DNA from 2 places in the Nocardioides aquaticus genome. Region 2 is predicted to be linked to the other one. Evidence: riboswitches for the same ligand, from Rfam matches in the RefSeq annotation. Region 2 holds a riboswitch; the other holds the start of a gene.
What was found. Region 2 has a riboswitch for thiamine pyrophosphate ahead of ENKNEFLB_RS02790 (thiamine ABC transporter substrate-binding protein). Riboswitches for the same ligand answer to the same signal wherever they lie in the genome.
Positions count from the first base shown of each region.

Region 1 (5,740 bases), 1.1 Mb from region 2:
CGGACGACAGCAGCGGTGACGGGGGCCAGCAGCACCACACCGCGGTAGTGGCCTCCCGCCACGATGCGTGTCTCCGGTCCCGGGCTGTGCACTACGCCCAGGAGCGGTCCGTTGTCGGGCGTGCCGGGGCGGTCCCGGGCGACGACGTCGACGAGCTCGGCCGTGTCGAGGCCGGGAAGCAGTTGGCGGGCTGCGTCAAGCAGCCGGGCCACTCCACCCACGGTGGGTGCGGCGTGTCCCGGGTGCTCCTCCTCGGTGGCTCCGACGACGACTTCACCGGAGCTGCGCGGCACGACGTACACCGGCTGGCCGTGGACCCGCGCGCGCACCATGTGGGAGGGCGCGTCCCTGGTCCGCACGCGGATCACCTCGCCGCGCACCGGCCGGACGGAGGCCAGCCCCCTCGCCCCCGTGGCGAGCACGACCACGTCCGCCGGGAGCACGCGACCGTCCTCGAGGGCCACACCGCCCGCGACCGGAGTGGCCCGGTGCGGCACCACCCGATCGCCGAGCACCGCCAGCAGCGCGGACGCCACCCGTCGCGGGTCAACATGCCGGTCGCGGGGAAGCCAGGCGCCACCAGCCGCGCGCGAGCTGAGACCGGGCTCCCGGCGCCACAGCTCGTCCCGGTCAAGGGATTCGGCCTGGACACCGGACCCCTCGAGCAGTGCGCAGCAGCGAAACACCTCGGCGAGGTCGTCGCGGTCCATCCCGATCAGCAGGTTCCCGGTGCTGCGGAGGTCGACGTCGATGCCGGACCGCTGCTCCAGGCCGGCGGCGAACCCGGGCCACCGCTCCAGGGAGTCGAGGCCGAGACGCAGACGGGCGCCCTCGCCGAACCAAGCCTCTCCCGCCGGCGCGAGCATCCCGGCCGCGGCATGCGTCGCACCGGATGCGGGCGCGGGGTCGCAGACGACCACGTCGTGGCCCGCCCGGAGGAGCTCGTCGGCACAGCTCAGCCCGATGATGCCGCCGCCGATCACCACCACGCTGCGGCGGCTCACGCGACGTGGACCAGGTCGGCGATCTCCTTCGCGACTCGGGGTGGATCGGATGCCTGCCAGACGGCGGCGACCACGGCGACACCGTAGGCACCGGCGGCCATCACGTCCGGGACACGATCCACCGTGACCCCACCGATCGCTATCGTCGGCAACACCCGCGAGGTCTGCGCGAGCACGTCCAGGCCCACGGGGTCTGGCAGGTCCGCCTTGGTCGTCGAGCGGTAGACGGGTCCGAGCCCGACGTAGTCGGCACCCTGTGCCCTCGCCGCCCGGGCACCCTCCGGCCCTCGGCACGTGGCGCCGATCAGGAACCCCTCCGGCGCCAGGAAGCGGACCGCATCGACCGGCAGGTCCTCGGCGCCCAGGTGGACGCCGTCCGCGTCTGCCATGAGGGCGATGTCGAGCCGGTCGTTGACGATCACCCGGGTCCCGAGGGGGCGTACGGCAGCGACCAGCGCGGCTGTCCAGGCCGCCACAGCGCCATCCTTCGCACCTTTCGCCCGAACCTGGATCGCATCCACTACCGTCCCGGCAGTCCGGACGACCACGTCGAGCGACGCCCGGTCGAGCGTGGTCGGATCGCTGATCAGATGGATGCGTGGCAACACGTCGAGATTCACTTCCTTCGCCGGCATTACCCGGAGCAGGTTCGACGGTCAGGGCGGCAACAGCCCCATCTCAGCCCGATGCCATCGGGCTCCCGTGTGGTCGGCACGACCGTCGCAGACCTTCGCCCCGCGGGGACTGCCACCAGGCAGGACTCATACGCCCTCGATCCCCCATAGGTGGGACACCAAGTGCGTCGCTGATGATTGCCGCAGTCTCGACGGCGCGCACCAGGTCGCTGGTGACGAGCCGCTCGAGACGTTCCTGTCGATCGGCGAGGTCGCTCGCGATGATGTCGGCGGCAGCCCGTGCCTGTTCGCGTCCCACGTGGGTGAGCAACGGATGTGACGTCTGGCCCTGGGTAAGGCGACGCACGTTCTACTCCGACTCACCGTGTCGGACGAGGTACGAAGAAGCCACCGGGTCGATCCTCTGCACAGCGTCGAAGAGCCAGGACAAGGCGTGAGCGCCCGCATCGGCCGCAGCACGTCACCGCACACCGTAGGCACCGCGTCGGCTTCCCGCTGGTCGACACCAGAAGCAGGCCCACGGCACCGCACGACGAGATGAGGCGGTGATGCAGAGTCTCGCCCTGTCGCGGCAAGGGTCCGCCTCGAGTTGGTACCCTCGTCGCGCCAGCCGACCCGCACGAATCTGTGCGGGTCAGGGAACCCGGTGAGACTCCGGGACTGACGCGCAGCGGTATGGGTGACGGACGGAACGTGATTGCGAGGATGTTCTCGCGACAGCCACTGGATCGAAGGATCCGGGAAGGCGTTCCGCACCGGATGAACCCGAGTCCGAAGACCTGCTGGCCCCTGCGGCGAACGCCGCCGGGAACCGAGGACTCCGCGCACGAGCCCTGACCCCCGGAGGACAGCAGTGCAGACCACCTCGAGCCTTCGGTCACGACCCGATCTCTGCCCTGGCGTCTTCCGTCCGTGGTCAGCCGATGACGGCGCCCTCGTCAGGCTGCGACTGGTCGGTGGACAGTTGGCTCCGGAGTCGCTGGCAGCCCTGAGCACTGTCGCCTGCGAGTACGGCGACGGCGACGTCCACCTCACCCGCCGGGCCAACTTGCAGCTGCGCGGGCTCCCCACTCGTGCCGGCGACCTGCTCCCGGAGGTGGTGCGGTCGATCGAGGAGACCGGGCTTCTCCCGTCCAGGACCCATGAGCTCGTGCGCAACCTCATGGTCTCCCCCCAGACCGGGCTCAGCGGCGGCCGCACCGACCTCCGACCGGTCGCCGCCGATCTCGACGAACTGCTGTGCGCGAACTCGCAGTTTGCTGAGCTCCCTGGCCGGTTCCTGTTCGTCCTCGACGACGGTCGAGGTGATCTGGCCGGCCGGCCGACCGACCTCGGACTGATGGCGCTTGATGCCACCAGCGCCCAACTCCGCGTCGGGTCCACCGGTTGGGGGCCGGTCATCGAGCTGACCTCGGCCGCCCAGGTACTGACCGAGCTGACCCTGCGCTTCCTCCACGAGCGCGGCGCCGGACCCTTGGCGCCGTGGCACGTCGACGAGCTCGCGCAGCCGCTGGTCGATCCCTGCCCGCGCGAGGCCGCAACCAATGTCACCTGCCCGGTCCTGCCGTACGGACCCGTCGCAGGTGGCGAACACGTTGCCGCTCCCCAGGGTGTCATCGACCGTGCCCTTGCCAGCCTGCTCGCCGGATATGACCGGGAGCTGGTCGTCACACCGTGGCGGGGCGTCCTCGTCCCGTCCGAGGAGGCCCGATGAACGACCTGCGGCGCCCCCCGCGCCACTACACCTACATCGACCACGGGGCGTCGATCTACGTGGAGTCCTTCGCAACCATCCGTCGAGAGGCGAACCTCGGCGGTATCCCCGCTGACGCCGAGAAGATCGCGGTCCGGATGGTGCATGGGAGTGGCCAGGTGGACCTCGTGCCCGACCTTGTGATCCACCCGGGGCTGGCCCCGGCGGCCCGGCTCGCACTGTCGACGGGAGCGCCGATCCTCGCCGATGCTCGGATGGTCGCCATGGGCATCACGGCCGGCCGACTGTCGGCCGAAAACGACGTGCTCTGCTTCCTTAACGACGAGCGCGTACCCGGTCTGGCCGCCGCGTGGAGCACGACCCGGACGGCCGCGGCTGTCTCGTTGTGGGAGCCCCACCTGGAGGGCGCCGTCGTGGCGATCGGCAACGCGCCCACGGCACTGTTCCACCTGTTGGAGATGCTGATCGCTGGGGCACCCCGACCCGCGGCGATCGTTGGCTGCCCGGTTGGTTTCATCGGCGCGGCGGAGTCCAAGGAGGCCCTCGTCTCGTTGCATCAGGACCACGGCATCGACATCCCGTTTGTCACGGTGCGCGGGCGCCGCGGGGGTTCGGCGATGACCTCGTCCGCCGTCAACGCGCTGGCTCAGGAGAAGGAGTGACCGGGCACTTCTACGGTGTCGGACTCGGCCCCGGAGATCCCGAGCTGATGACCCTCAAGGCGGCCCGGCTGATCGCCGGCGCCGACGTGATTGCCTTTCACGCAGGGGTGGGCAAGCAGTCCAACGCGCGCCGTATCGCCTCCGGCCTGATCCCGAAAACGGCTCTGGAGGAGGAGCTTCGTTACCCCGTCACGACCGGTCGCACCGAACATTCGGGGGGTTATGCCGGAGCTATGGCGGAATTCTACGAGCAGTCGGCCGCCCGCCTGGCCGCGCACCTCGAGCTCGGTCGGACGGTGGTGCTGCTCGCCGAGGGAGACCCGCTGTTCTACGGCTCCTACATGTACATGCATGACCGTCTCTCCGAGCGGTTCCTGACCGAGGTCGTTCCGGGTGTGCCGGCGTTCGCCGCGGCCACGGCAGCCGTCGCGTCGCCGCTGGTGCGGCAGACCGACGTGCTGACGATCCTGCCGGGCACGCTGCCCGAGGCCGAGCTCGCACGACGGCTGGCCGACACCGACGGCGCGATCATCATGAAGCTGGGCCGCACCTTCCCGGCCGTCAGGTCGGCCTTGGCGCAGGCGGGCCGGCTCGAGCACGCGCTCTATGTCGAACGGGCCTCGATGCCCGAACAGCGGTGGCTTCCGGTGGCGGACGTGGACCCTGCGACAGTGCCGTACTTCTCGCTGATCGTAGTGCCGGGAGACTCGCTGCACCAGGAACCGACGGGGCGACGAGCTCACGCCCAGCCAGAGCCGGTCGAGCACACCGCGGAGCTCCTGGTGGTCGGGCTCGGTCCAGGCCCGGAGGGGTGGATCACTCCCGAGGCGACCACAGCGCTGCGCGAGGTGGACCACGTGGTGGGTTACGCGCCGTACGTGAACCGGGTGCCGCAACGCGCCGGCCTGACCAGGCATGCCTCAGGCAACACCGTCGAGCTCGACCGGGCCCGGCTGGCTCTCGACCTTGCACTGCGCGGAGAGAAGGTCGCCGTCGTTTCCGGCGGGGACGCCGGGGTGTTCGGGATGGCCTCGGCCGTCCACGAGGCCGCCGCCGACCCGGCCTACGCTGAGGTGACGATCCGGGTGCTGCCCGGCGTGAGTGCGGTGCAGGCCGTAGCCGCACGGGCGGGCGCGCCCATCGGCGCAGATTTCGCGGTCGTCAGCCTGTCGGACCGGCTCAAGCCCTGGTCGGTCGTCGAACGACGGCTGCGGGCCATCGCTGAAGCCGACCTCGTGCTGGCGATCTACAACCCCGCGTCCCGCTCCCGGACCGACCAGATCGTGCGCGCCCAGAAGCTGCTGCTCGAGCACAAGTCCGCCGCCACGGTCGTGGTGGTGGGTCGCGACATCGGCCGCGAGGAGGAGTCGCTGCGCGTCACCACGCTGGCCGAGCTCGACCCGGAGTCGATCGACATGAAGTGCCTGCTGATCGTGGGGGCCTCGACCACACGTCGTACGGCGTCCGGGAGCGTGTGGACACCGCGGTTCGTCGACTGAGTCAGGACTTCGTCGAGCGGTCTCGCGTCGGGTCGTAGAGGTAGGAGTCCCCACCATCGCGGGGATCCAGAGCCCGCCCGACCATGATCACAGCGGCCTGCCGGAGGCCCGCGTGCTCGACCTGCTCGGCGATGTCGGCGACGGTGCCGTGGAGCACTACTTCACCCGTCTGGCTGGCTCGGTAGACCACGACCACCGGGCAGTCAGCGCCATACTCGCCCACCAG
Region 1 is NZ_CP075371.1:1,684,328-1,690,067, reverse strand. It holds gene thiO (glycine oxidase ThiO) at 1-1,004, opposite strand, end outside; gene thiE (thiamine phosphate synthase) at 1,001-1,639, opposite strand; TPP riboswitch at 1,608-1,718, opposite strand; gene ENKNEFLB_RS23115 (histidine phosphatase family protein) at 1,683-1,985, opposite strand; cobalamin riboswitch at 2,234-2,440, shown strand; partial or broken gene ENKNEFLB_RS22445 (precorrin-3B synthase) at 2,493-2,699, shown strand; gene ENKNEFLB_RS08110 (hypothetical protein) at 2,790-3,353, shown strand; gene ENKNEFLB_RS08105 (precorrin-8X methylmutase) at 3,350-4,015, shown strand; gene cobJ (precorrin-3B C(17)-methyltransferase) at 4,063-5,514, shown strand; gene ENKNEFLB_RS08095 (cobalt-precorrin-4/precorrin-4 C(11)-methyltransferase) at 5,516-5,740, opposite strand, start outside.
Region 1: it holds a riboswitch for thiamine pyrophosphate, as region 2 does, so the genes downstream of both, thiE (thiamine phosphate synthase) here and ENKNEFLB_RS02790 (thiamine ABC transporter substrate-binding protein) in region 2, are expected to answer to the same signal.

Region 2 (5,740 bases):
GCTGCACGTCGAGTCCGTCGACCCCGCCGTCGAGGGCGCGGAGCTGCTCGTGCAGCCGGGCCTCCGGGGGCATGAGCGCGACGGCGGCGGTCGGGACGTACGGCGCGTTGGCGAGCAGCACCGCGACCCGTCCCGCCAGCGCCGCCGGCAGGGCGTCGTAGAGGTCGCCCTCCCGCACCCGCTCGGGCGCCAGCACCTGGCGTGCACAGCGGACCGCGGCGGGGTCGACGTCGACGGCCCAGACCTCGGCGTCCGGTCGGGCCGAGGCCACGGCCGCCCCGAGCGCACCGGTGCCGCAACCCAGGTCGACGACCACCGCGGCGGCCGGTCGTACGCCCAGCTCCTCCACGGCGAGCCGCACCAGCAGGGCACTGCGGGCGCGGGGGACGAAGACGCCGGGCTCGACGGGGACCCGGACGCCGGCGAAGGCGGCCCAGCCGACGACGACCTCCAGCGGGACGCCGGCCTCGCGGCGGACCACGAGGGCCTCGAGGTGGGCCGGGGTCAGGGCCTCGTCGAGGAGCAGGGCGACCTCCTCCTCGGCCCACACGCAGCCGACGGCGCGCAGCCGGGCGGCGAGGCGGGCCGTCTCCGCGGTGCCGGGGTCGGGGCTCACCCCGTCATGGTCGCAGGGGCCGGTACGCCGGCGCGCCGCCCCGCGTAGCCTCCGGCGGGTGACCAGCACCCCGACCTCCCGCGCCGTGTCCCCGGACTCCGGCGAGCACTGGACCGAGCCCGGCGCGTGGCCGGTCGCCGACGGGGTCCACCGGATCCCGCTGCCGCTGCCGCAGGACGGTCTGCGCGCGGTGAACGTCTACGCCGTCGAGAGCGAGGCCGGCCTGACGCTCGTCGACGGCGGGTGGTCGATCGTCGAGGCACGGGAGCTGCTCGAGCGGTCGCTGGCCTCGATCGGGTACGCCTTCGCCGACGTGCGGCGCTTTCTGGTCACCCACGTGCACCGCGACCACTACACGCTGGCGCACGTGATCGGTCGCGAGGTCGGCGCCGAGGTGAGCCTCGGGATCGGCGACAAGCCGACGCTGGACCTGATGCACGCCACCGAGCCGCCGTTCACCGGGTCCAGCGACCTGCTCCGCGCCGCCGGTGCGACGGAGCTCGCGGACCGCTGGGGCCGTCCGAGCGCGAGCCCGACCCTGGACCTCGCGCACTGGGGCTACCCCGACCGCTGGCTCGAGGGCGACCACGACATCACCCTGGGCTCGCGCACGCTGGCCGCGGTGGAGACGCCCGGGCACACCCAGGGCCACGTCGTCTTCGCCGACCACGGCGGGGGGCTGCTGTTCGCCGGCGACCACGTGCTGCCCACGATCACGCCGTCCATCGGCTTCGAGCCGGTGCCGGTGGAGCAGCCGCTGCGCGACTTCATGGGGTCGCTGGCCAAGGTCCGGGCGATGCCCGACCTGCGGCTGCTCCCGGCGCACGGCCCGGTGGCGCCGTCGGTGCACGCCCGGGTCGACGAGCTGCTGGCCCACCACGAGGAGCGCCTCGCCGCCTGCCTCCGGGCGCTGGTCGGCGCGGCCCCGGCGGGGCTGACCTCGTACGACGTGGCGGGCGTCCTGCCGTGGACCCGGCACGAGCACGCCCTGGCCGACCTCGACCTCTTCAACGCGGGACTGGCGACGATGGAGACCAAGGCGCACCTCGAGCTGCTGGTGGCCCGCGGCGACGCGGCGCGCTCCGTGGTGGACGGGGCCGTGGTCTTCACCGCTGCCGGCTGAGGCGACCCGGTGTCGATGGGTGGTCTTCCTCCACCCGGTGCGTGCAGATCACCCATCGACCGGCGGGGGCGTGCCGGTACACCGGTGGGGCGGGTCTCGAGACGGTTGCTTGCGCTCCCTCCTCGACCACCGTCCCGGGCCCGTGCCCGTGCCTCAGCGCCCCTCGCGCCGCATCGGCAGGTGGGGGATGTCGTCCTCGAGGAACTCCGGGCCCGCGACGGCGAAGCCGTGCGTGGCGTACCAGCGGGCGAGCGGCGACTGGGCGTGCAGGACGACGGCGCGGTCGCCGGTCTCGGCCAGCGCCGCGCGCATCAGCAGGTCCGCCAGCCCCCGTCCGCGGCCGGCGCGGGCCAGCACCACCCGCCCGATCCGGGCCTCGTCGCCGTCGTCGAGCACCCGGAGGTAGCCGAGCAGCACGTCGTCCTCGTGCAGCAGCACGTGCCGGGTGGTCGGCTCCCGGTCGCGCCCGTCGAGGTCGGGGTAGGGGCAGTCCTGCTCGATGACGAAGACGTCCTGCCGCAGCCGCCAGGCGTCGTACGCCGTCGCGACGTCGAGCTCGGCGAAGGAGCGGACCGCCACCTCGACGCCGCTCATCGGACGAACTCCGCGACCGCGACGCCGGCCGTACGGGCCTCGGGGACGCCCGGCAGCAGCGGGTACACGTGGATCAGGTCCGGCCGCTCGACGTAGGTCATCGCCCACCGCGCCGCGGCGGCCCGGTCGGCGAGCAGCCGGCAGCCGGGGTGCAGCAGGTCGCGGGTGCCGCAGAGCACGAGGGTCGGCGGCAGCCCGTCGAGGTCGCCGAGCGCGGGCGACAGCTCCGGGCGCGCCAGCTCGGCCGGGTCGTCGGAGCCGGCCCACCACGAGGCGTAGAGCCGGAGCTTCGACAGGTGCAGCCATGGGTCCGTGCCGTCGAGGGCGGCGGTCTGCGGCGTCGACTCGCTGAGGTCGACCCAGGGCGAGACGAGCACCATCCGCGAGGGCGCCGGTCCGCCGCGGTCGCGGAGCTCCTGGGCGACGGCCAGGGCGATGCCGCCCCGGCGGAGTCGCCGGTCAGGACCACCCGCCCGAGCTCGGCGTACCGCGCGACGTCCTCGACGAGGGCCGCGCGGGAGGACCGCCAGTCGTGCGCGGGCGCCAGCGGGTAGTCCGGCAGCACCACCCGCGCCCCCAGCGGACCGGCGACCCGGGTGGCCCACCGCACGTGCGCGGAGTCGGCCGGCGACACGAACCCGCCCCGTGCAGGTGGTAGACGGTCGAGGTGGCCTCGCCCGTCCGCGGCTCCAGGGCCCAGGCCGGGAACTCCCCGTCCGTGCCGGCCAGGAGCTCGCGGCGGGCGACCCACTGCCGGCCCAGGCCAGGCACCAGGCCCGTCGGCAGCGACCGGTCGAGGCCCTCCTGACGGCGGGAGACGCGGTCGCGCTCCACCGTGGCGGCGGCTGCGACCCCGCTCGAGACGTCGAGGTCACCGGCTCCTCGCAGCCGGGGCACGAGGGTGGCGAGGAGCTGGTGGCGCAGGCTCGGGGTCACCGCCGAAGCCTCCCACGCGCGCCCTCGCGGACCGCCCCGTATGGTGGGCGGCACGACAGGGGAGCACGCGCAGCGTGCTGAGAGTGCGGACCAGCCGCAGACCCTAGAACCTGCTCCGGCTAGTACCGGCGAAGGGAGTCATCATGATGCTGCCCGCACGCACCCGAGGTGCCGCACGACCACTGCTGGCGGGGGTGGGAGCGGCCGCGCTGCTGCTGACCACGTCCTGCAGCCTCGTCGGAGGGGGTGACGAGGACGAGGCGTCGGGCACGCCCACCGGCGCCGCCGGCGAGGCAGGCGGGACGGTCACCCTGGTCACGCACGACTCGTTCGTGCTGCCGGGCAAGGTCCTGCGCGGCTTCACCGCGGAGACCGGCTATGACCTCGAGCAGCGCCCGCTCGGCGACGCCGGCTCGATGACCAACCAGCTCGTCCTCGCCGCGGGCACGCCGCCGGGCGACGTCGCGTTCGGCGTCGACAACACGTTCGCCTCGCGGGCCCTGGAGGAGGACGTCTTCGTCCCGGCCCTGCCCGACGACCTGCCCGCCGGCGTCGAGGACGACCTGCTGCCCGGTGACGACGAGGGCCTGCTGACGCCCGTCGACGACGGCAACGTGTGCGTCAACGTCGACGACACCTGGTTCGCCGAGCGCGACCTCGAGCCCCCGGCCTCCCTCGACGACCTCGTCGACCCGGCCTACGCCGACCTGCTCGCCCTGCCCGCGGCCACCACCAGCTCGCCTGGCCTGGCCTTCCTGCTGGCCACGATCGACGAGTACGGCGACGACTGGCCGGCCTACTGGGAGGCGCTGGTCGACAACGGCGCCGAGATCACCTCCGGCTGGGAGCAGGCCTACCAGTCCCGCTTCACCCAGGGCGGGGGCGACGGCGACCGCCCGGTCGTCGTGTCCTACGACTCCTCGCCGGCCTTCACCGTCGACGGCGGTCGGAGCACCACCAGCGCGCTGCTCGACACCTGCTACCAGCAGGTCGAGTACGCCGGGGTGCTCGCCGGCGCCGAGAACCCCGAGGGCGGCGCGGCGCTGGTCGAGTACCTGCTCTCGCCGGAGGTCCAGGAGGCGCTGCCGGAGAGCATGTACGTCTTCCCGGTCGTCGAGGACACCCCGCTCCCGGCGGACTGGGCCCGCTTCGCCGAGCGGCCCACCGACCCGTACGCCGTGGACCCGGCCGAGATCGCCGCGAACCGCGACACCTGGCTGCGCGAGTGGGCCGACGTCACCAGCCGGTGACGGCCAGCCGGTGACGACCGCGACCTCGACCACCACCCGCCGCCTCGCCACGACGGCGGCGCTGGCTGCGCTCCCGCTGGCCGTCCTCGGGGTGTTCTTCCTGCTCCCCGTGGCCGGCATGGTCGACCGCGGCCTGCGACCCGACGGGGTGCTCGACCCGGGGGCCGTGCTGGAGGTCCTCACGCGGCCCCGGACCGGCCGGGTCGTCTGGTTCACGCTGTGGACCGCGACGCTGGGCACCGCGGTCGCCGTGGTGCTCGGGCTGCCCGCGGCCTACGTCCTGCACCGGCTGCGGTTCCCCGGGCGCGGACTCGTACGGGCCGCGCTGCTGGTGCCGTTCGTGCTGCCCACGGTCGTGGTCGGGGTCGCCTTCGACCTGCTGCTGCGCGACGGGGGCCCGCTGGCCGGGCTCGGCCTGGCCGGCACCCCGGCCGCGATCGTCGCGGGCCTGGTCTTCTTCAACGTCGCGGTGGTCGTGCGCAGCGTCGGCGCCACCTGGGAGGGCCTGGACCGGCGACCCGCGGAGGCCGCCGCCGCGCTCGGGGCGGGCCCGTGGCAGGTCTGGTGGACCGTCACGGCCCCGGCGCTGCGCCCGGCCGTGGTCTCGGCGGCCAGCGTCGTCTTCCTCTTCTGCGCCACCGCCTTCGGCGTCGTGCTGGTCATCGGCGGCGTCCGGTACGCCTCGGTGGAGACCGAGATCTACCTCCTCACCGCCAACCTGCTCGACCTCCAGGCCGCCGCCGCCCTCTCGCTGGTCCAGCTGCTGGCCGTGGTCGCCCTGCTGCTGGTCTCCGCGCGGCTGCGGACCACCGCCGACCCGACCCGGTCGCGGGTGGTCGCCGCGCCGCGCCGCCCGGCCCGGGGCGACGCCGTCCCGGTCGTGGTCACCGCGCTGGTGCTGCTGGCGGTGGCCGCGCCGGTCGCCGCGCTGGTCGTGGGGTCGCTGCGGGTCGACGGGGCGTGGAGCCTCGCGTCGTACCGCGCCCTGGGCGCCGACCCCGGCGACGGGGGCGGGCAGGCGCTGCTGGTGCCGGTCACCGACGCCCTGCTGAACTCCCTGCGCACGGCCGTCGACGCGACCTGGATGTCGGTCCTGCTCGGCCTCCTGGTCGCCGCCGTGGTCACCCGGCGGTCCCGCTCCCGGGCCGAACGGCGGGTCCGCTCGCTGCTCGACGGCCTGTTCATGCTGCCGCTCGGCGTCTCGGCGGTGACCCTCGGCTT
Region 2 is NZ_CP075371.1:564,631-570,370, forward strand. It holds gene ENKNEFLB_RS02770 (putative protein N(5)-glutamine methyltransferase) at 1-616, opposite strand, end outside; gene ENKNEFLB_RS02775 (MBL fold metallo-hydrolase) at 675-1,739, shown strand; gene ENKNEFLB_RS02780 (GNAT family N-acetyltransferase) at 1,893-2,333, opposite strand; partial or broken gene ENKNEFLB_RS02785 (alpha/beta hydrolase fold domain-containing protein) at 2,330-3,084, opposite strand; TPP riboswitch at 3,317-3,423, shown strand; gene ENKNEFLB_RS02790 (thiamine ABC transporter substrate-binding protein) at 3,413-4,519, shown strand; gene ENKNEFLB_RS02795 (ABC transporter permease) at 4,530-5,740, shown strand, end outside.